DNA from 4 places in the Exiguobacterium sp. SH1S1 genome. Region 4 is predicted to be linked to each of the others. Evidence: predicted binding sites of a transcription regulator. Region 4 holds the regulator's gene; each other region holds the start of a gene.
The links. The regulator Rex, encoded in region 4, represses fermentation and respiration genes when NADH is low (regulators of the CRP and FNR family bind a similar motif). The targets are predictions, from matches to a motif close to TTGTGAAATATTTCACAA.

Region 1 (5,315 bases), on a different contig from region 4:
TAGCGTATGCTTCACGAATCACTTCCTGTAACGTCTCCATACGTTCTCCCCCAAATCAAAAAAGTCAGCCCTAGAGGCTGACTTCAGTTTACCAGAGCACCCAACCTTTCGCTCCCGGAGGCGCGCTTTCAATCAAGTGCCAAATCGGAACCGTGTAGGCGAATGCGATCAAGACGAACGTGACCGTGATCCAGAGCTTCCAGTTCTCAAAGAACCGTGGCGTCTCCATTGCCGCCTCTTCCGTTTCCGCGAGTGGGAACTCTTCCTCACCTTTTGGTGCGAGGAATGACAGGTTGAACATCGAATAGACGAAGATGAGCACCGAGACGAGAAGGATCGTCCCGCCGATTGCCATCGCCATATGGTACGGGATCCATTCACGCGTCAACGCGTCTGAGAAATACGTCGCCGGACCGGTCCGACGCGGGTTACCTTGAAGGCCTGAGATGTGCATCGCATACGACATGATCGACATCCCGAACGCCCACGTCCCCGTCTGAATCAAACCGAGACGGTTCATTGATTTCGTGAGTGTACGTCCGCGTAGTACCGGTACGAGCCAATAGGCAGTTCCAAAGAACGTCAAGGCGACGGCCGTTCCGACCGTGATATGGAAGTGACCGGTGACCCAAAGCGTGTTGTGGACCATCGCGTTCAATTGGTGCGACGCGTTGATGATACCGCCGGCACCAGCCGGAATGAAGAACAACATCCCGACGAACGGGGCGAGGAAACGCACATCGCCGTACGGCATCTTTTTGACCCAACCGAACAGACCGCGTGCTCCGAGAGCGCGTCCCCGCAGCTCGAACGTCGCGAACAGCGAGAACGCCGTCATGAACGACGGAATGACGACGAGGAACGTCAAGATGACTTGGACGAACTTCCAAAACGGATCAATCCCCGGCTCTGTCAACTGGTGGTGGAAACCGACCGGGAACGAGAACAAGAGGAATAACAAGAACGCCATCCGCGCGAGCGCGTCCGAGAAAATCTTCCCACCGATGACTTTCGGCACGACCGTATACCAGACGATATAGGCCGGCATGAGCCAGAAGTAAACGAGCGGGTGACCGAAGTACCAGAACAACGTCCGGCTCAGTTCAATCCCGACCGTGTCTTTCCATCCGAGCGAGAGCGGGAGCAGTTGGAACAAAATCGTCCCGGCAACACCGAGTGTCGCGATGACCCAGAGCAACATCGTCATGATACTCATGTACGCTGGGAGTGGCGGATGGACGCCAGGGTGTTCCCGTTTATAGTCCGCATACATGCGGAACATCGCGAACGCCGAGAACCATGTACCGACGACGAAGAGAACGAGACCGACATAGAAGATCGGGTCGGCCATGAGCGGAGCGTAGAACGTGTAAAGTACAGTCGCTTTATTGGCGAGCACCATGATCGTCACGAGTACCGCCCCGGCGATGATCATCCAAAAACCGAGCCAAGCGACACGTGTCGGGAACGATTCAAACCGTCCGAACGACTTGGCGAGCAGCGCGTAAAGTAAGCCGATGATAAACATCGTCGTAAAGACGAGACCAAGCATGATACCGTGGGCCGTCAACAATTGATAGTAACCGAATACTTCCGGAATGATTCCTGTACGGATGAGCGTCTGCATGAGTCCCGCGATCGCTCCAATCAACACGGCGAGTACCGAGACGACAACGTGGGCATAGGCGAGGCGCGCTTCTTTCACACCGATGCTCGGCACCGGCACACCGCGCTCCATTTCCCACTGTTTCAGTTTTGAGGCTACGTCGTTCATTTAGTCCACCACCTTAATTTTTGTCGCCATCATGTGATGGCCCGTCCCGCAATATTCGTTACAGAGAATTAAAAATTCGCCTGTTTCTTCAAACGTATACGTGAGCGAGTTGATATGTCCCGGCACGACCATCATGTTGACCGGTGTCCCCGTCAACTGGAAACCGTGGACGACGTCCGGTGACGTGACGAGAAACGTCACTTTCGCACCTTTCGGGATTTCAACGTTACCCGGTGTGAACGTGAACGCCTGCGCGACCATGACGAGTTCATACTCGTTATCACCAATTTTATTAAGTCCAGGTTTATCGAACGGCGCCGTCTGATGCACTTTCGCCGGGTCGATCAAATCAGCGTCCGATGCGGGCTGGTTTCCGGCCGCAAACGCCGAAATGCCGAGCACTGTCAAAAACACGCCTAATAGAACGATGCCAAAGATCAACCAATATTTTTCAAGCTTATGAATATGCATGTTTGTTTTCTCCTTTTGACGTTATCGTGTAACAAATAAATAAAAGACCGACGACCACATGGCGATGATGACACCCGCGACGATCATGACCGATGTAAACGTGCCTTTCAGATTCGGTTCTTGTCCACCGTTCTTATCCACGTGAAGGACCCCTTTCGCTATAATTTCCTCTTTCATTGTATGAAATTCACCCTGACTTAATATGTGACTTTTATCACTTCAAAAGTGACAATCACATCAATTTTGCGTAGTTTCCACACATAAAATTCACAATTAGCCAAATCAAGACGACAAAAAAACCGCCTCTCTAAGAGACGGTTCCTCGTTATAATCGGCAAATCCCGGCCGGACAGCCTTCGCAATGGCACAGCTCTTTTAAGAAATCGATATCATGCAAGACGATCGAGTTTCCCGTCGTTGTCAGGACGCCTTCTTTTCGCCACTGGTTCATCATCCGGTTGACGGTCTCACGCGGTGCCCCGATCAGTTGACCGAGCTCCCCATCGGAAGGATGTCGTGAGATGACGACCGCGTCATCTTCCTCCACACCGTGCATGGCCGCCATCCGAAGCAACGTCGAAGCGAGCGCTCCCGGCTTTCCGTACAATAGCAAATCACGCAGTTTCATCTCTGAATGTTTACGCATCATCGACGTCCAGCGCAGCACGTCACCGGCAAATTTGGCGTCTTGCTGCATGATAGTCTCGATGTCTTTCTTTGAAATAACGCCAATGACACTTTCTTCCGTCGTCTCGATGCTGTAAGAACTCGGGAACGTGTCGACGATATCAAACTCACCAAAAAAATCGTCGGCGCCATATAAGAACATGACGATTGGATTCCCTTTTTTCGTGATCTTCGTGAATTTGACAGATCCGCTCTTCAAATAAAAGAATTTATCACACTTCTCACCTTCCCAACAGACGATGCTAGCCTTCGGGTAGTCTTGAGGTGTCATCATTTCGAGCAATAACTGTTTCGTCTCCGCTGAAAAGATAAAGCTGTTCGGTTCGGTCGTCCCACATTTCGTAGACATATTCGTCTGCTCCCTCCACAATTCATTCGTGCCTGGAATGTCTCGTACGTTTCATTTATGGCTTTATTATACAGTAGCGTGAGCACCCTGATCACAAAAGTATGTGACATTTCAAACAATCTTCTATTTTTCAATTCGTTCTCATAAAAAAAAGACTGTAGAAAGTCTACAGTCTCAGATCAGTCTCAGCGATAGACGAGACGGATCAGCTTCTCCGCACCTTTAAAGTTTGGATAACGAATCGGCACATCAAATTTTGTCGTGTTGCGTAATATTGATTTGGCATGGCTGAACGCCTCAAAGCTATAGCGTCCGTGATAAGCCCCCATCCCACTCTCCCCGACACCGCCAAATGGCAAGTTCGGGTTTGTCAAATGCATGAGGACATCGTTGACACAACCGCCGCCGAATGTCAGATGCTTGAGCACCGTCTGTTCGACAGCTTTCGTTTCCGTGAACAGATAGAGCGCGAGCGGATGCGGACGGTCGGACACAAACTCGATCGCCTCATCGAGTTGACGATACGTCAGCACCGGCAAAATCGGTCCGAAAATCTCGTCTTTCATGACAGCAGCCCCATCATGAATATCCGTCATGACGGTCGGGGCGATTTTCAAACTTTCCCGCTCCGTCGCTCCCCCGAAGAAGACGTCCCCTTGACTCAAATAACTCGTCAACCGATCAAAATGAGACTCGCTGACGATCCGGGTGAACCGTTCTGTCCCGATTCCGTTCCCAAACATCAGGAACGCTTCCCGCTTGATTGCTTCAAGAAACGCATCACGTTTCGACTCGTGGACGAGCACGTAGTCCGGGGCGACACACGTCTGCCCGGCGTTCATCCATTTCCCCCACGCAATCCGTTTCGCCGCAATGTTAATATTGGCATCTTCATGGACGATGGCCGGTGACTTCCCACCTAGTTCGAGCGTGACCGGCGTCAATTGCTTGGCCGCAGCCTCCATGACGATTTTTCCGACTTGGGTCGAACCGGTAAAGAAGATATGATCCCATTTTTGCGCGAGCAAAGCTTGAGCGACGTCTTTATCCCCTTCGACGCTGACGACGTAACGATCGGTGAACGCCCGTTCGAGCACTTTCGTCATTACTTGGGCCACGTTCGGCGTCAATTCCGACGGTTTCACGACAGCCGTGTTCCCGGCCGCGATTGCTCCGATGAGCGGTGCGATTGCCAATTGGAATGGATAATTCCAAGGCGCGATAATGAGAACGGTGCCGTACGGTTCATACATGACTTCACTTTTTGTCCCGAGGTGGATCGCTGCGCCGCGAACCCGTTTCGGGCGCATCCAACGCTTCAACTCTCGATTCGTCCGACTGATCTCGTCGTAAATAAAGCCGATCTCCGTCGTGAACGCATCGAGCTCTGATTTATTTAAATCTGTTTTTAACGCTTCGATAATCTCTGCTTCGTGATGTTTGATTGATTCTTTCAAAAACGTCAACATACTGAGACGGAATGCGAGCGATTTGGTCGCTTGCGTCTTAAAGAAACGACGTTGCTTACTGATGAGCTCTTCGATCGTCAACTGTTCGATTGGTGCGAGCATAAATCTGCCTCCCTTTGAGTGATAACGCTGTCTTTATCTTATCACTATCCAATCAGACCCGACCATTTTGAACGTTCAGCCGTTGCTGCTTGATACGTGCCCATCTCACCCGGTCTTGTTTGAAACGACACGTTTCCTTGTCTGCTCGATCACAATCAAAAGCAGGCCCGCTAGCAGCAAAACAATCCCGGTCAGCGTGAATTTCTGCGTTAACGAGACGGACAGCCACCCTAAGAGAGCCGAACCCACGACCGTACCGAGAGAGAAAAACGCATAGAAGTAGCCGTATGATTTGCCTCGATTGGCACTGTTCGTCGCTTTGATCAACATCGTGTTGATGGCCGGGAACAAAATAGCGAAGCCGACGCCATAACAGCCGAGCACGAGATAGAGCAGATTTGCGCTACCCGACAAACCGATCAGAATTTGACTAACCCCAAGGATGCCGATCCCGAGCGCAGCC
Region 2 (5,315 bases), on a different contig from region 4:
GGCCATCATGCGCATGCCGCTCGTAAAGATATCGTCCGCTTCTGACCAAGGGATGAGACGGAAGAGCGTCAACAGGATCAAACCGGTCACGGCCGAAGCGATCATCGATTCGGTCTGCAATTGAACGACCAAGACGACCAAGACGACGATCGCCGTCAACCAAATCTTCATGTTGCTCAACGTGCGGACCTCATAGTCGCTCGGACCGAGTTGGATCGTTTCATACGACCGCGGTTTCCGGTAGTGGAAGAAAGCGGTGATGAGTCCAACGAGCATCCCGAGTGCCGGGATGGCCATGATGCTGACGATATTGACGTCACCGACGGCCATCCCGTTCGTCTCGACGTTCGGGAGCAAAATCTCGTTCAAGTAGATGCCGCCGAAGCCGACCGGTAGCAACATGTACGGTGTAACAAGCCCGAACGTGAGGATCGTCGCGACGAGCCGGCGATCGAGTTTCAACTCATTGAACAAGACGAGTAACGGCGGTACGACGATCGGGATGAAGGCGATGTGGATCGGTAAGACGTTCTGTGAGCTGATAGCGAGTAAGAGCAGCAGCGACAGCAGTAACGCTTTGACGCGACCGACACTCTTGCCGGTCACATCACGGCCAGACATGCTGATCAACCGTTCAGCCAGGACATCAGGCAGGCCGGTCTTTGACAAGCCGACAGCGAACGCACCGAGCAGGGCGTAGCTGAGGGCGATCGTGGCACCGCCACCAAGCCCGTCGCTGAAAGCGGTCAACGTGTCGTTGAAACCGAGTCCTCCGACAAGTCCACCGACGATGGCGGCGAGGATGAGCGATAAGACGATATGGACACGACTGATCGCGAGAGCAAATAAGACAATGACAGCTAATAATACAGCATTCATGAGTTCCAACACCTTTCGAATCATAAGTTCTTTCTCTTGTTATCACTTTAATACGATAAAGACTTTTGAAATTTAACATACGTTTTATGACTTGTCAAATCATGAAAACAAAAAAAGCGACAACTTCGAAAAGTTATCGCTTCTTCATCATAGTTCGACGTTATGGTACACCTGACGAACGTCTTCTAAGTCTTCGAGTACGTCGAGTAGTTTCTCGAATTGCTCTTTCGACGCTTCGTCGAGTTCGACTTCGTTTTGCGGTAGCATCGTCAGCTCGGCGACTTCGAACGTCTCCACACCCGCCGCTTTGAACGCGGTCTGGACGGCATGGAATTCTTCCGGCTCGGCATAGACGATGACCGTCTCGTCTTCTTCGATGACGTCACGGACATCGAGGTCGTGCTCCATCATGAGTTCGAGCACGTCGTCTGCTGTCATCCCGCCGACACCGATGACGGCCGTCGCATCGAACATATACGCGACCGACCCGCTGACGCCCATGTTACCACCGTTCTTGCCGAACGCGGCCCGAACTTCAGAGGCGGTCCGGTTGACGTTGTTCGTGAGCGTGTCGACGATGAGCATCGACCCGCTCGGCCCAAAGCCCTCATAGCGGAGTTCGTCGAAGTTCTCTTCGTCGCCGCCTTTCGCTTTGTCGATGGCCCGGTCGATGATCGCTTTCGGGACGTTATACGTCTTCGCGCGCTCGACGACGAACTTGAGCGATTGGTTCAATTCCGGATCAGGTTCACCTTGGCGGGCGACGATGTAGATCTCGCGGCCGAACTTCGCGTAGATACGACTCGTATTGGCGTCTTTAGACGCCTTTTTCTCTTTAATGTTGTTCCATTTACGACCCATTACGTGTCATCTCACTTTCCATTGTTCGATAGATTCACTGTCGATTATATAAGAAGAAGCGAGCGTTGACGAGAGAAAATCATCCCTCGCTCTTGTCCATCTTCTCAACGATCTCGGTCAGCGTCTTTAAACTGTCGATCAAGCGGTCGGTCTCATCCTCATCGAGGAACGCTAACCGATCCTCGAACAGGCGCCGAAACGAGTCGCGCCGCTCGAGGAGAACGCGCTCTCCTTGGTCGGTCAATTGGTTCCAGATGACACGGCGGTCGCGCTCGTCAGGGACACGTGTAATATATCCTTCGTCGACGAGCTTCGTGATGAGCGGCGTCACGTTCGGCGGGGCAATCGATAACGTCTCACTAATTTGTCCGTTCGTGACCGCGCCTTCATCCTCGATCAACATCAGTAGATGAAAGTGAGAGAAGTTTAAGTTCGGGATTTGCGGGAGGTCGGAGCGGCGGAGCAGTTTTCTTCTGATTAACGGGATCAGTTTCACAAACTGATCGGCTGCATCTTGTCTTGGCATAGTCATAGTCACTTCCTAGTCAGGTTCTTTCTTCATTATACACGACCACAGGCGGGGTGGACGAGCAATCATCGGACTGTGAGCATTTACACACCGATTCCGCCAAACTAACGACACAAACAATGTAAGCGTTTACATATGGGTTTGTCCTTGTTTTCATGAAAACGCATACGATTTTACTGAGCTGATCTGTAAAAATCAAGACCTATCCTCAAACTGCAAAAAAATATTGTGAAAGAGTTCACATTGTTGTCACGCACAAATTGAATGAAACGGTGTATTCTATGAATGTGAAGGAAAGCACAAACTCTTATCAGGCAAACCGATTATCCCGTGCTCTCCATCAAGTCAGAAGATCAGCTCTCATTCATGAGGAGGAAACCAACATGGCAGTTAAAGAGAAAGCAGTAGTGGAAACATCAGCAGAACAGATGGTCGACACGCTCGTCAAGCAAGCGCACACGGCACTCGACACGTTGATGACGTTTGACCAAGAGAAAATCGACACGATCGTCCAAGCGATGGCGTTAGCCGGACTCGAGCAACACGTCGTACTCGCTAAACATGCATATGAAGAAACAGGTCGCGGTGTGTTTGAAGACAAGATGATCAAAAACATCTTTGCGACAGAATATATTTTCAACTCACTTCGCGGTGAGAAAACAGTCGGCGTCATCGAAGACGATGAGCAAAACGGCATCACGTACATCGCCGAGCCGGTCGGTGTCGTCGCCGGGGTCACACCGGTCACGAACCCGACATCAACGACGATGTTCAAAGCGATCATCGCTATCAAAACACGTAACCCGATCATTTTCGGCTTCCACCCGTCAGCACAACAATGTTCAAGTGCAGCGGCCCGCGTCCTTCGTGACGCAGCAATCGCAGCAGGTGCGCCGGAACATTTGATCCAATGGGTCGAAAAACCGTCACTCGACGCGACGAAAGCACTCATGAACCACCCAGGCGTGGCCATGGTACTCGCAACAGGCGGCGCGGCAATGGTGAAGTCGGCTTACTCGACAGGTAAACCAGCGCTCGGCGTCGGACCTGGTAACGTCCCGGCTTATATCGACAAGACAGCGAAAGTGAAACGCGCCATCTCGGACGTCATCTTATCGAAAACGTTCGATAACGGCATGATTTGTGCGTCAGAACAAGCGATCATCGTCGACCAAGAAGTATATGAAGACGTGAAACGTGAAATGACAGCGCTCGGCTGCTACTTCTGCTCACCAGAAGAAAAAGCCAAACTCGAAACACTCGTCATCAAGACAGACACATGTGCGGTCAACCCTGAGATCGTCGGGAAACCGGCAGCATGGATCGCCGAGAAAGCTGGACTCAGCGTCCCGGCCGACACGAAAATCTTGATCGCTGAACTCGAGACAGTCGGCGCAACAGAACTGCTCTCACACGAGAAGCTCAGCCCGGTGCTCGGCGCTTATAAAGTTCAATCACGAGAAGAAGGCTTCGCGATCGCTGAGAAAATGCTTGAAATCGGTGGTCTCGGCCATACGGCCGCAATCCACTCGACAGACGACGACGCGATCCTCGCGTTCGGACTTCGCATGAAAGCTTGCCGTATCATCGTCAACTCGCCAACGGCACACGGCGGTATCGGTGACCTTTACAACGAAATGACACCATCACTCACACTCGGTTGTGGGTCGTACGGTAAAAACTCCGTCTCTGAGAACGTGACGGCGAAACATCTACTCAACGTGAAAAAGGTGGCGAGACGTCGCGTGAATATGCAATGGTTTAAAGTCCCTGAAAAAATTTACTTCGAGAAAAACTCGGTTCAATACTTGCAGTCGCTCACGTCAAAAAAACGAGCAATGATCGTCACAGACGAAATGATGGTCAAACTCGGATTTGCTGACAAAGTCATCAAAAACTTGCCGGCTGGTGTTGACTACCGCATCTTCGACCAAGTCGAACCAGATCCATCGGTCGAGACGGTCATGGCAGGTGCTGAAGCGATGCGCCAATTCCAACCGGACATGATCATCGCGCTCGGTGGTGGATCACCGATGGATGCCGCGAAAGGGATGTGGCTCTTCTACGAACGTCCAGAAGAGAAGTTCTCAAACCTTCGCCAGAAGTTCATGGATATCCGCAAACGGACGTACAAGTTCCCGACGCTCGGCAACAAGTCGATGTTCGTCGCGATCCCGACGACGTCAGGTACAGGTTCAGAAGTGACACCGTTCACGGTCATCACTGATAAAAAACGGAACGTCAAATACCCGATCGCCGACTACGCGATCACACCAGACGTCGCCATCATCGACCCTGAGTTCGTTATGACGGTACCGGCTTCAATCACGGCTGACACAGGAATGGACGTCTTGACACACGCAATCGAAGCGTACGTATCGGTCATGGCGAACGACTATACAGACGGACTTGCCCTCCGTTCGATGAAGATGATCTTCGACTACCTCCCGAAAGCTTACGAAAACGGAAGCGACGCTGAAGCTCGTCAAAAAGTGCACAACGCCTCAACGATGGCCGGTATGGCATTCGCGAACGCGTTCCTCGGGATCAACCACTCGATCGCGCACAAAATCGGTGGCGAGTTCCACGTGCCGCACGGTCGGACGAACGCGATCCTCATGCCGCACGTCATCCGTTACAACGCGACACGCCCATCGAAACTCGCGGCGTTCCCGAAATATGAGTCATTCATCGCTGACGAGCGCTACGCTGAAATCGCACGCTTCCTCGGACTCCCGGCGAAGACGACTGAAGAAGGTGTCGAGTCACTCGTCCAAGCGATCATCGAGCTCGGACAGCGCTTGAACATCAAACTCTCGTTCAAAGCACAAGGCATCAAGAAAGCGGACCTCGATGCGAAAATCGACAAAATGGCGGTCGACGCGTTCGAAGACCAATGTACGACGGCGAACCCGAAAATGCCGCTCGTCGAAGAATTGAAAGAAATCATGTACGCGGCGTACGAAGGCGTATAATCAAAAAAAGGCGATCACTCCAACGAGTGGTCGCCTTTTGTCATGCAATTAAGGAAAGTCCCATGAACAGG
Region 3 (5,315 bases), on a different contig from region 4:
AAGTTGAAGGCGCCCCCTCCAATCATCGAACCGACGACGAGGGCTGTCAGTGCACCAAGACCTAACCGTTGATCTTTTTTGCCAGGACTTGCACCAGCCGAACCACTTGAGTCATGATCTAATTTAGTAGACATATAACTCATCCCTTCCGTTTAGTACGAATGAGGAGGACATGCCTCCTCGTTCGTCAGCGTTCGAGCCATTCAAACGTATCGGTGAGTGTCGCCGCCATGACGGCTTTGATCGTGTGCATCCGATTTTCCGCCTGATCGAACACGTATGAATGGCGGCTGCGGAACACCTCGTCGGTCACTTCCATCTCTTTCAGTCCATATTGTTCATGAATCGCTCGCCCGACCTCGGTCTCTAAATCGTGGAACGCCGGCAGGCAATGCAGAAACATGACGTCTTTATTTCCGGTCTTCTCGACCATGTCCATATTCACTTGGTACGGATGAAGGAGCTTGATCCGCTCTTCATATTCAGCTTCTTCGCCCATCGATACCCACACATCGGTATAGATGACGTCCGCATCAGCGACAGCTTCGTCGATGCTCTCCGTCAAGGTGATGCGTGCTCCTGTTTCAGCCGCGACCGAACGCGCGTAATCGACGACCTCGTCAGACGGCCAGAGCGATTTCGGCGCACAGATTCGCATGTCCATGCCGACTTTGGCACCACCGATCAACAGCGTGTTGCCCATATTGTTGCGTCCATCTCCAACGTAGACGAAACGAATGCCAGCCAAATCACCTTTTTGTTCTTTGACGGTTAAGAAGTCGGCCAAAATTTGCGTCGGATGATACAAGTCCGTCAAACCGTTCCAAACCGGGACCCCGCCATCCCGTGCAAGACCTTCCACCGTTTCGTGAGCGAAGCCACGGAATTGGATGCCGTCGAACATGCGTCCAAGCACGATCGCCGTATCACGGACCGATTCTTTTTTTCCGAACTGGATATCCGATTTCCCGAGGTATTCAGGATGCATGCCGAGGTCGATTGCCGCAACTGTGAACGCACAGCGCGTCCGTGTCGACGGTTTTTCAAACAAGAGCGCCACGTTCTTGCCTTCACAAATCCGGTGGGGAATCCCTTGTTTCTTTTGACGTTTGAACGCTGCTGATAAGTCGATCAAGTAGTTCAGTTCGTCCCGCGAAAACTCGTTAAGCGATAAAAAATGACGACCTTTCAAATCAAAGTTGAACGTTGTGGACATGTGTGTCTCCTCCTCGTTAAATATCTTCACGGATAATTGGACAACTCATACAACGCGGGCCTCCACGGCCTCGTGATAACTCACTCGACATGATTTCGATGACTTCGACCCCTTCTGAACGGAGCAGCTCGTTCGACACGTAGTTCCGGTCATACGTAACGACGACACCTGGGGCGATTGCGAGCGTGTTCGACCCATCGTTCCATTGCTCGCGCGCCGCAGCGATGGGGTCGCCCCCACCACATGGGATCAACACGATTTCCTCTAGGCCGAGAGCCGATTTCAACACTTTCAACAAATCAGTGTGTTGCGTGATGTGCAGCTCACCTTCCGCATTCAACGTCAGCTCGAAGATGTTCATCTTGCCGCCCGGTCCTTGGATGAAAGGATGGATCGTGAACTTATCGTGGTCGACCATCGTGAAGACGGTATCAAGGTGCATGAACGCACGCGACTTCGGAATCTCGATGGCGATGACTTTCTTGAACGTGCCCCCGTTCGCGAGCAAGTTGAGGGCAACGCGCTCGATTCCTTGGGCGGTCGTCCGTTCCGATATCCCGATGGCGACGACTTCTTTTGATAGGACGAGTTCGTCCCCGCCTTCCATCGCGAACCGATAGTCACGATCCGACCAGATCGGGATATCATGCTTCGCAAAGCGTGGATGGTATCTCATAATATATTGCGTGAACAGTGATTCGCGGCGACGCGCCGGTTCTTTCATGCGATTGATCGACAAGCCGTTCCCAATCGCCGCGGCCGGGTCGCGCGTGAAGTACAGGTTCGGCATCGGGTCGAGAAAGAACGGATACGTGTCCTCGATCATCTCGTGCAGATGACGGCGCTTTTCGCGCTTGATCTCGGTTTTACGGATACCGGCCATGACCGTCTCGATCAACTGTTCGTTATCATAAGCGAGTAAATACTCTTTGAGCGTCTCGTATGAACCGTTAATATTTGATTTTGATTCCGAAAGAATGTCGGCGACGAATCGTTCACGTACGCCAGGCAGCGATAGTGTCTCTGCCATCAAGTTTTCTAAATAGAGCACCTCGACGCCCCGGTTTTGTAGCACGCTCGCAAAGTAGTCGTGCTCTTTTTGAATGACCGGCAAATGTGGAATGTCGTCGAACAAGAGTCGTTCCAAATACTCCGGCGTCAAATTTTCAAGTTCGCGTCCTGGACGCTTCAATAGTACAGTCCTTAGTTCACCAATTTCTGAATACACGTGAATCGGATGTTTCAGCGTTGTATCCCGTGCGGTCAATTGATCCGTCATCGATATCATCTCGCTTCCTCCTAGTGATTCGGGTGTGTTTCTACCCTTACATTATCAACTTACCCGATTCCGAGGCGGGTAATTCCGACGTTCTGATTGTGGTCGATTTCACAAAAAAATGGATACAATATAAGTCAAACTGAATGAACAAACGGTTGTGAATCAATGAACAAGGAGAGAGCAACGGTTAGGATGGATACACGATGTATGAACTGTGAATAAAATCCATTATTTTTTCTTTTCAAATTAAGGTACGATAACGACAGGATACGAAAAATGACTTTAGAAAAGGAAGTGAGTCGATGGCCATCGAACGTACAGAACGCGCGCGTCATGAAGCCCAAGTGACAGCGCTCATCCAAAAAGGGGATCCGGTCGATTTCCGCGACGTGTTTTTAACACTTCACCCGGGTGAACAGGCCGACATCTTCATCGAACTTAACCAACCCGATCGGGCGTTTGTATACAGCGCTTTATCACCTGAAGAGTACACCGATTTATTTGAAAAATTAGAGCTCGATGAACAACAGCAGTTCATCCAAGAAATGCCACGCCCGTATGCGGTCAGCGTCTTAAACGATATGTTCTCGGATAATGCCGCCGACCTCATGACCGAACTTCCGGACGATTTCATGAACGAACTGTTCGAACAGATGGACGAGACCGAGGCGACCGAGGTCAAAGACTTGATGCGCTATCCAGATGATACGGCCGGTGCCATCATGACGACCGAGTTCATCGTGTTACAGGCCGACAAAACGATCGGGGCGACACTCGAAGAGTTGCGTGACCTCGGTCCTGAAGCTGAGACAATTTACTATTTATATGTAATCGATGTAGACCGACGTCTCGTCGGCGTTGTGTCGCTCCGTGATTTGATCGTTTCCCCGCTCGACCATCTCATCGCTGACATCATGGGGCGGCGGGTCGTTTCGGCCCACGTCATGGCCGATCAAGAAGACTTGGCCCGAACCGTCCAAAAGTATGACTTGCTCGCGCTCCCGGTCATCGATAGCGATGATCACCTGCTCGGCATCATCACCGTCGACGACGTCATGGACGTCATCGAACGCGAGACGACCGAAGACTTTGAAGAGCTGTCCGCGACGAAAGGCTCGTCTGACATCAACATGGGCCCGGTCGAGGCAGCGAAAAAACGTGCCCCTTGGATCATCAGCCTCATGTTCCTCGGGATGATCACCGCATCGACGATCGGTGGATTTGAAGATACGCTCGAGACGATCGTTTTGCTCGCCGTCTTCATGCCACTCGTCATGGGATCGGCCGGAAACGCCGCCACCCAGTCGCTCGTCGTCGCCGTACGTTCGATTGCGCTCGGCACGATCAATCGGAAAAATGTCGCCAAGATGATTCGCCGGGAGTTCGGAACCGGTGTCCTGCTTGGACTCGCCTGTATGGTCGTTATTTTCGGGGTCATCACGGTCCTGTACGATAGCGCCTTGATCGGCATAATCGTCGGCTTGTCGATTTTCGCCTCACTGAGCGTTGCCACGATTGTCGGTACACTCGTCCCGCTCTTGATCAACCGCCTGAAACTCGATCCGGCCGTGGCCTCGGGTCCATTCATCACGACGGTCGTGGACAATCTCGGATTGATCATCTACTTCACTGTCGCCACTTCATTGCTTCGCTTTTTCTGACACCTGACGTTTCAGGTGTCTTTTTTCGTGTGAGCTTTGTTACGGTTTGTTTACAAAAGCTATGATGGGAAATAATTATCGTGCCAGGCGGGTAATTACGAAAAGTACTTATAGATAAGAAGTAATACAAGGAGGGATAAATAGTGACGATTCAACAAGTTATATACATATTAGTGACCGGAGCCTTATTCATGGGACTCGTCGCTTACGTATCCTATCGCCTGACAAAAGGAAAAGTCGACAGCGCCGATGATTATTTCTTGGCTGGTCGCGGGCTGACCGGTCTCTTCATCGCCGGGTCGCTCCTGCTCACAAACTTATCGGCCGAGCAGTTGATCGGCTTGAACGGGCAGTCGTTCGCCGGCAACATGTCGGCGATGGCATGGGAAGTGACGGCCGGGATTGCCGCCATCATCATGGCACTATTCCTACTGCCACGCTTTCTCGGCATCGGGATCACGACGATCCCTGAGTTTTTAAGTCAACGCTATGACGAGGACGTCCGGCGCTTGACCGTCCTCTTGTTCTTGTTCGGTTACATGTGCGTCACGATTCCGTCGATGCTCTATTCCGGCGGACTCGCGGTCCTACAGCTCTTCGACGTGCCCGAACTGCTCGGGATCAGCTTTGAACAGTCACTTTGGCTCGTCATTTGGTTCATCGGTATCATCGGCGCTATCTACGCCATTTTCGGCGGCCTCCGCGCCGTTGCGGTGTCGGATACACTCAACGGCATCGGGCTCATCATCATCGGCTTCCTCGTCCCGACGCTCGGCTTTATCGCACTCGGCGACGGCAGCGTCGTCGAAGGGATGAAGACGATCGCGACGTCGAACCCTGAAAAGTTGAACGCGATCGGGTCATCGAACGACTCGGTGCCATTCCTATCCATCTTCACCGGAATGATTTTCGCGAACTTGTTCTACTGGGCGTTGAATCAATATGTCATTCAACGGGCTCTTGGGGCTAAAAACCTCGCCGAAGGACAAAAAGGTGTCCTCTTCACCGGTTATTTGAAGTTGCTCGTTCCGATCTTTATGCTGCTTCCAGGCATCATCGCGTTTCACTTATACGGCACGAACATGGACAAGGCAGACCTCGCCTATCCGAGTTTGATCGCCGATTTGTTACCGACGTGGCTCATGGGCTTCTTCCTCGC
Region 4 (5,315 bases):
GTTTTTCGGTTGTCGATAATTATTTCGATACCACATATTCACCCGGCTCACGACGTAGACGATAAACGCGAGCACCCACATGAACAGCGTCTCTCGATAAAAGTGGCCCCAGACCGAGCCAGGCGCATAAAAGCTATGCACCGTGACATCGATCGGCCAAATGACAAGCCGGATGAACAACGTGCTCATAAGCAAGCCGCTGAAGAGGCTGATGATGATACCGGACCATGTTTGGATGATAAACCCGACGACAATCGGCAGGAAGTAAAATAAAATGATTGGGACGTTCGTCGCCTCGCCACGGATGAGTTCCGAGATATACTCGGTCCCGCTCGGCACGATGTAGACGAACCCGGTCAGGAACGCATGCATCCAATCGATCCGCATGGCACGGGAACGCATCATGAATGGAGTTCCTCCCATTCTGCGAACAGTTCCGTGATCGACTCTTTCGTCGCATCGGACTCAGTCGACAGTTCTTGGGCGCGAGCGAAGTCGTTGAACACGTCCGGTTCGCACAACAGCTGCTCGATTTCTTCAAGCCGCGCTTCGTGGCGCTCGATCGTCAGTTCGATCTCTTCGACCCGCTGTTTCAACCGGCGTTCTTCGCGCTGCTGTTCCTTGTCGGCGCGCTGCTTCTTGACGACGACTTGTTTCGTCTCCTCGCGGGCGAGCCGGGCAAGGTCCTCGAGCTCTTCTTTCTTCTCGACGTAATACGAGTAGTCGCCGAGGTACTCATCGATGCCGTTCGGCGTGATCTCTAAGACACGCGTGGCGAGCCGGTCGATGAAGTAACGGTCGTGGGAGACGAACAGGATCGTCCCGGGATAGTCGACGAGCGCGTTCTCGAGGATCATCTTCGAGTCGAGGTCCAAGTGGTTCGTCGGCTCATCCAAGACGAGCAAGTTCGGCTGCTCGAGCTTGAGCTTGGCGAGCGTCAGCCGGGCCCGTTCGCCGCCGGATAGTTCTTGGACGCGTTTCATGACGTCGTCGCCGCTAAACAAGAACTGGCCGAGCAGACTGCGGACTTCTTGCTCGCGCATGAGCGGCCAATCGTTCCAGATCTCATCGATGACGCGGTTGGCGTCCGACAAGTTCTGTTGTTCTTGGTCGTAGTAGCCGATCTCGACGCCGGTCCCGTAACGGATGTCACCGGTGAGCGGTGGTTGTTGTTTCGTCAACACTTTGAGGAGCGTCGATTTGCCGACCCCGTTCGGGCCGACGAGGGCGACCGACTCGCCGCGCTGCAGTTGGAAACGCAAGTTCTGTGCGATCGGTTCCTCATAGCCGATGGCGAGGTCGCTGCCGCTCAACACATCGTTCCCGCTTTGACGTTTGATCGAGAACGACAACACCGCGCTTCGTTCGTCACCGTCCGGCACGTCCATGCGGTCTATCTTCTCGAGCCGCTTGCGGACGCTTTGGGCGCGTTTCGTCGTCGTCGCCCGGGCAATGTTCCGTTGGATGAAGTCTTGCATCTTGGCGATCTCTTCTTGTTGCGAATCGAACTGTTTCTTCTCTTGCTCGTAGAGCGCGGCCTTCTGCTCGAGGAATTTCGTATAGTTCCCGACGAAGCGGCGGCTGCGGTTGCGTGACAGCTCGTAGACGACAGAGACGACGCGGTCGAGGAAGTAACGGTCGTGGGAGACGATGAGGACGGCACCTTTATAGCCGCTCAAATATTTCTCGAGCCAGCTGAGCGTCTCGATGTCCAAATGGTTCGTCGGCTCATCCAAGATGAGCAGGTCCGGGCTTTGCAGGAGCATCTTCGCTAAGGCAAGACGTGTCCGCTGTCCGCCTGAGAGCGTATCGATCCGACGTTCGAAGTCGTCCGGATAAAACCGCATCCCGTGCAAGATCGAGCGGATCGTCGCTTCGTACTGATAGCCGCCGCGGTCTTTGAACGTGTGTTGCTCCTCGTCATACGCCGCGAGCAGACGCTCGTAGGCGGCCGGGTCGTTCAAGATGCGCTCCGAGCCCATGTCTTGCTCCATCTGGCGGAGCGTCTTCTCTTGTTCGATCAAGTCGGTGAAGACGGTGAGCATCTCGTTCCACATCGTCTCGTTCGATTCTAACCCCGAGTCTTGGGCGAGATAGCCGATCGTCACGTCTTTTGGCTTCATGATGTCGCCCGAGTCATAGTTGTACTCGCCGGCGATGACTTTTAACAGCGTCGACTTGCCGGCGCCGTTGCGGCCGACGAGGGCGACGCGTTCGCCTTCTTGGATTTCTAGTTTGACATTCTCTAAAATCGGCTCGACGCCGAACGATTTGGATAGGTTGTTGACTTGCAGTAGGATCAAGTGAAAAAACCCCTTTCTCTCTGTTTAGTATACTTTATTTCTTCCCCTTTTCAGGTATATTCATTGAGTGCTTATGTGAATTCGTTTACAATCAAGGTGTATGAAATCAGATTCGTTTGAAACGCGTCGTAAAAAGGAGGCTCTTTCCGTTGAGTCAAAACGAACCAAAGATTCCGCAAGCGACAGCCAAACGGTTGCCACTATACTATCGGTTTATCCAAAGCCTACATTCGTCAGGGAAACAGCGTGTGTCTTCTGCTGAACTGAGCGAGGCAGTCAAGGTCGATTCAGCAACGATTCGCCGTGACTTCTCATACTTCGGTGCGCTCGGTAAAAAGGGATATGGCTATAACGTACAGTATCTGTTAGACTTTTTCCGTAAGACGCTGAATCAAGACGAGATTACGAACGTCGCCTTGGTCGGGGTCGGTCATCTCGGGACAGCGTTCGTTAACTATAACTTCCTTAAAAACAATAACACACATATCGTCGTCGGGTTCGACGCGGACGAGACAAAAGTCGGCACGACGATGTCAGGTGTACCGATTCATCACGTCGATGAGATGGAACAGATCATGAAGCAAAACAAGATCGATGTCGCCATCCTCACGGTCCCGTCTGCTTACGCGCAGCCGGTCGCCGATGACTTAATCCGCTTCGGCGTTCGAGGGATCTTGAACTTCACGCCGGCGCGATTGACTGTACCGGACACGGTCCGCGTCCATCATATCGACTTGTCGATCGAACTCCAGTCGCTCATTTACTTTATGCAACACTATCCATCCACTGAGGGGGTCCATCAATAATGGAATTTCTACAATCATCACTCGTCGTCGGCATCCCAGGTGGCGTCAGTATTTTCGTCATCGCCATCATCGCGCTCATCCTCTTCGGGCCGAAGAAATTGCCAGAGTTCGGCCGGGCAGCGGGGCAGACGCTCCGTGAGTTCAAAAATGCCACGAACGGTATGATGAAAGAGCACGACGAGACCGACAAGAAAGAAATTGAGAAGAAAGAGCAGTAAGCCATGAGCCATCAACCTGATCAAGAACGGGCAATGTCCGATCACTTGACAGAGCTGCGGAGACGACTGATGCTGTCGGCATTTGTCGTCTTTGCCTTCTTCCTGATCGCTTTGCCGAGTGTCAAATACGTGCTCGCCTATCTGCAGGCGGACCTCGTCGAACGAGGGCTCGAGCTGAACGCCTTTGGGGTCGCGGACCCGCTCATGATTTACTTGAACTTGGCGCTCGTCATCGGGCTCGTCGCGTCGGGTCCATTTCTACTGTATCAACTGTGGGCGTTCGTCGCACCTGGTCTGCATCCGAATGAACGAAAATGGACGCTCGCCTATATCCCGGTCATCTTTATCTTGTTCCTCATCGGTCTCGCATTCGCCTATTATTGGTTGTTCCCGCTCGTCCTCGATATCTCGACGGACCTCGGGCAAGACCTCGGTCTGACGCAAATCATCGGGGCGACGAACTATTTCACGTTCCTGTTGCAACTGACGATCCCGTTTGGACTGTTGTTCCAACTTCCGGTCGTGACGATGTTCTTGACGCGCATCGGTGTCGTGACGCCGTACTTCCTCTCAAAAATTCGGAAGTACGCCTACTTCGCCTTGTTCGTCATCGCGGCATTCATCACGCCGCCGGATTTGACGTCGCACCTCATGGTGTCGCTGCCGCTCTTCTTCCTATACGAGATCAGCTTATCGATCTCGCGCGTGACGTACCGTGGTGTGCTCCGACGTGAGAAAGAGGCGATGGTGAAAGAACAGATGGATTTGATGAAGCAAATGAATGAGAAGTGAACACTACGTCATGAGACGTGGTGTTTTTTTAATTTTAGGGCTATTAAATTTTGAAAAAACAACTTAAAATTAGGAAGGTTGAATTAAAAATGGATTATTTTTGAAAGTTATGTATTCATAAACAGAAATGAGGAGAACGATGAACAAATGGTTATGGAGCATACTCGTTGTGCTCGTCATGGTGGCAGCGCCCGGATTAGACGTTCGGGCAGAGGGTTATGCCAAGCCTGAAGTCATTCCGGCAGGAGAAGTGGTAGGAAATAGTGAATATGTGTGGCGCTCAGGAGATCCTGAGACGCTCGTCCATGTGAAGACCGGTGAAGTCTATACATTACCGATTCGAGTGTCCGTCTTGCACAACATTCACGCAGTCGGGGACGGTCGATTTATTTTGGAAGGGTGGCAACAATGGATGGTATGGGATATCCATACCGATTCAGGTTCAAGCTTTCCGATTGAGCCGGGAAGCGGTCTGGATGCAGTCGTTGCGATCAATCAGTCGGCGGAAACAGTTTTATGGACCGACGACAAAAAATATGTCACCACGTCGATGGCAGGGGACATCCTCGGGTCGATCACTAAAGAGAGTATGTATGAAGCATACGGACTGCTCGACGACGGAAATGTCCTCGCATTCGTGGATGGCCAAATCACGAAACGGACAGTGACGGGTGAAGTGCTCGAGACGCTTGGTTCATATACGGGCCAGGTGAGGGGAGCGTCGTTGATCAAGGGAGCGAACCAGTGGGTCGTCACAAAATCCGGTGACTGGGAACATCTCAATATATTCGATATAGCGACGAAACGATGGATTGAGAAATATGCGCCAGACGTAAGGAATCTAAGTTGGAAAGACGGCGTATACTACTTCACGATTCGAAAGATGTACACGACGTTTTATGTCAGTTATAACGTGGCGACGAATGAGTGGCGAGAAGCGCCGATCGATGACGCGGACGTCCGACAGCACGGACCGTGGTATGTCTTTTCTGAAAACCGCACGGTAGGTTATACGCCGGAGTCGTTATGGAAAGCACCATGGAAACTGCTTGTCAACGTGCCGAAAACGACGGCACGTTATGAAGTAGGTCGTCCCTATGAAGTGAACGGAAACGTGACACTTGTTGATGGGACGGTTTTACCTGTCTCGGGTACCGAGTTGAAGGCCCGTTTAGTCTACCAAGACGATCCATTCG

Region 1: a site for Rex is predicted at 2,448-2,465, ahead of EVJ23_RS09375 (cytochrome c oxidase subunit 2A). Genes of this name have one in related genera too.
Region 2: a site for Rex is predicted at 2,496-2,513, ahead of adhE (bifunctional acetaldehyde-CoA/alcohol dehydrogenase). Genes of this name have one in related genera too.
Region 3: a site for Rex is predicted at 2,651-2,668, ahead of arcA (arginine deiminase). Genes of this name have one in related genera too.

What each region holds. Positions count from the first base shown of each region.
Region 1 is NZ_SJUZ01000004.1:81,506-86,820, forward strand. It holds gene EVJ23_RS09360 (kinase) at 1-40, opposite strand, end outside; gene EVJ23_RS09365 (b(o/a)3-type cytochrome-c oxidase subunit 1) at 89-1,774, opposite strand; gene EVJ23_RS09370 (cytochrome c oxidase subunit II) at 1,775-2,245, opposite strand; gene EVJ23_RS09375 (cytochrome c oxidase subunit 2A) at 2,267-2,386, opposite strand; gene EVJ23_RS09380 (Crp/Fnr family transcriptional regulator) at 2,571-3,281, opposite strand; gene EVJ23_RS09385 (aldehyde dehydrogenase) at 3,467-4,852, opposite strand; gene EVJ23_RS09390 (MFS transporter) at 4,958-5,315, opposite strand, start outside.
Region 2 is NZ_SJUZ01000006.1:122,615-127,929, reverse strand. It holds gene EVJ23_RS11835 (Na+/H+ antiporter family protein) at 1-879, opposite strand, end outside; gene EVJ23_RS11830 (YebC/PmpR family DNA-binding transcriptional regulator) at 1,027-1,740, opposite strand; gene EVJ23_RS11825 (MarR family winged helix-turn-helix transcriptional regulator) at 1,820-2,266, opposite strand; gene adhE (bifunctional acetaldehyde-CoA/alcohol dehydrogenase) at 2,653-5,244, shown strand; gene EVJ23_RS11815 (hypothetical protein) at 5,285-5,315, opposite strand, start outside.
Region 3 is NZ_SJUZ01000001.1:1,139,424-1,144,738, forward strand. It holds gene arcD (arginine-ornithine antiporter) at 1-134, opposite strand, end outside; gene argF (ornithine carbamoyltransferase) at 188-1,216, opposite strand; gene arcA (arginine deiminase) at 1,233-2,462, opposite strand; gene mgtE (magnesium transporter) at 2,798-4,156, shown strand; gene EVJ23_RS05750 (solute:sodium symporter family transporter) at 4,300-5,315, shown strand, end outside.
Region 4 is NZ_SJUZ01000015.1:4,152-9,466, reverse strand. It holds gene EVJ23_RS14745 (hypothetical protein) at 1-405, opposite strand, end outside; gene EVJ23_RS14740 (ABC-F family ATP-binding cassette domain-containing protein) at 402-2,303, opposite strand; gene EVJ23_RS14735 (redox-sensing transcriptional repressor Rex) at 2,453-3,109, shown strand; gene EVJ23_RS14730 (twin-arginine translocase TatA/TatE family subunit) at 3,109-3,327, shown strand; gene tatC (twin-arginine translocase subunit TatC) at 3,331-4,119, shown strand; gene EVJ23_RS14720 (hypothetical protein) at 4,259-5,315, shown strand, end outside.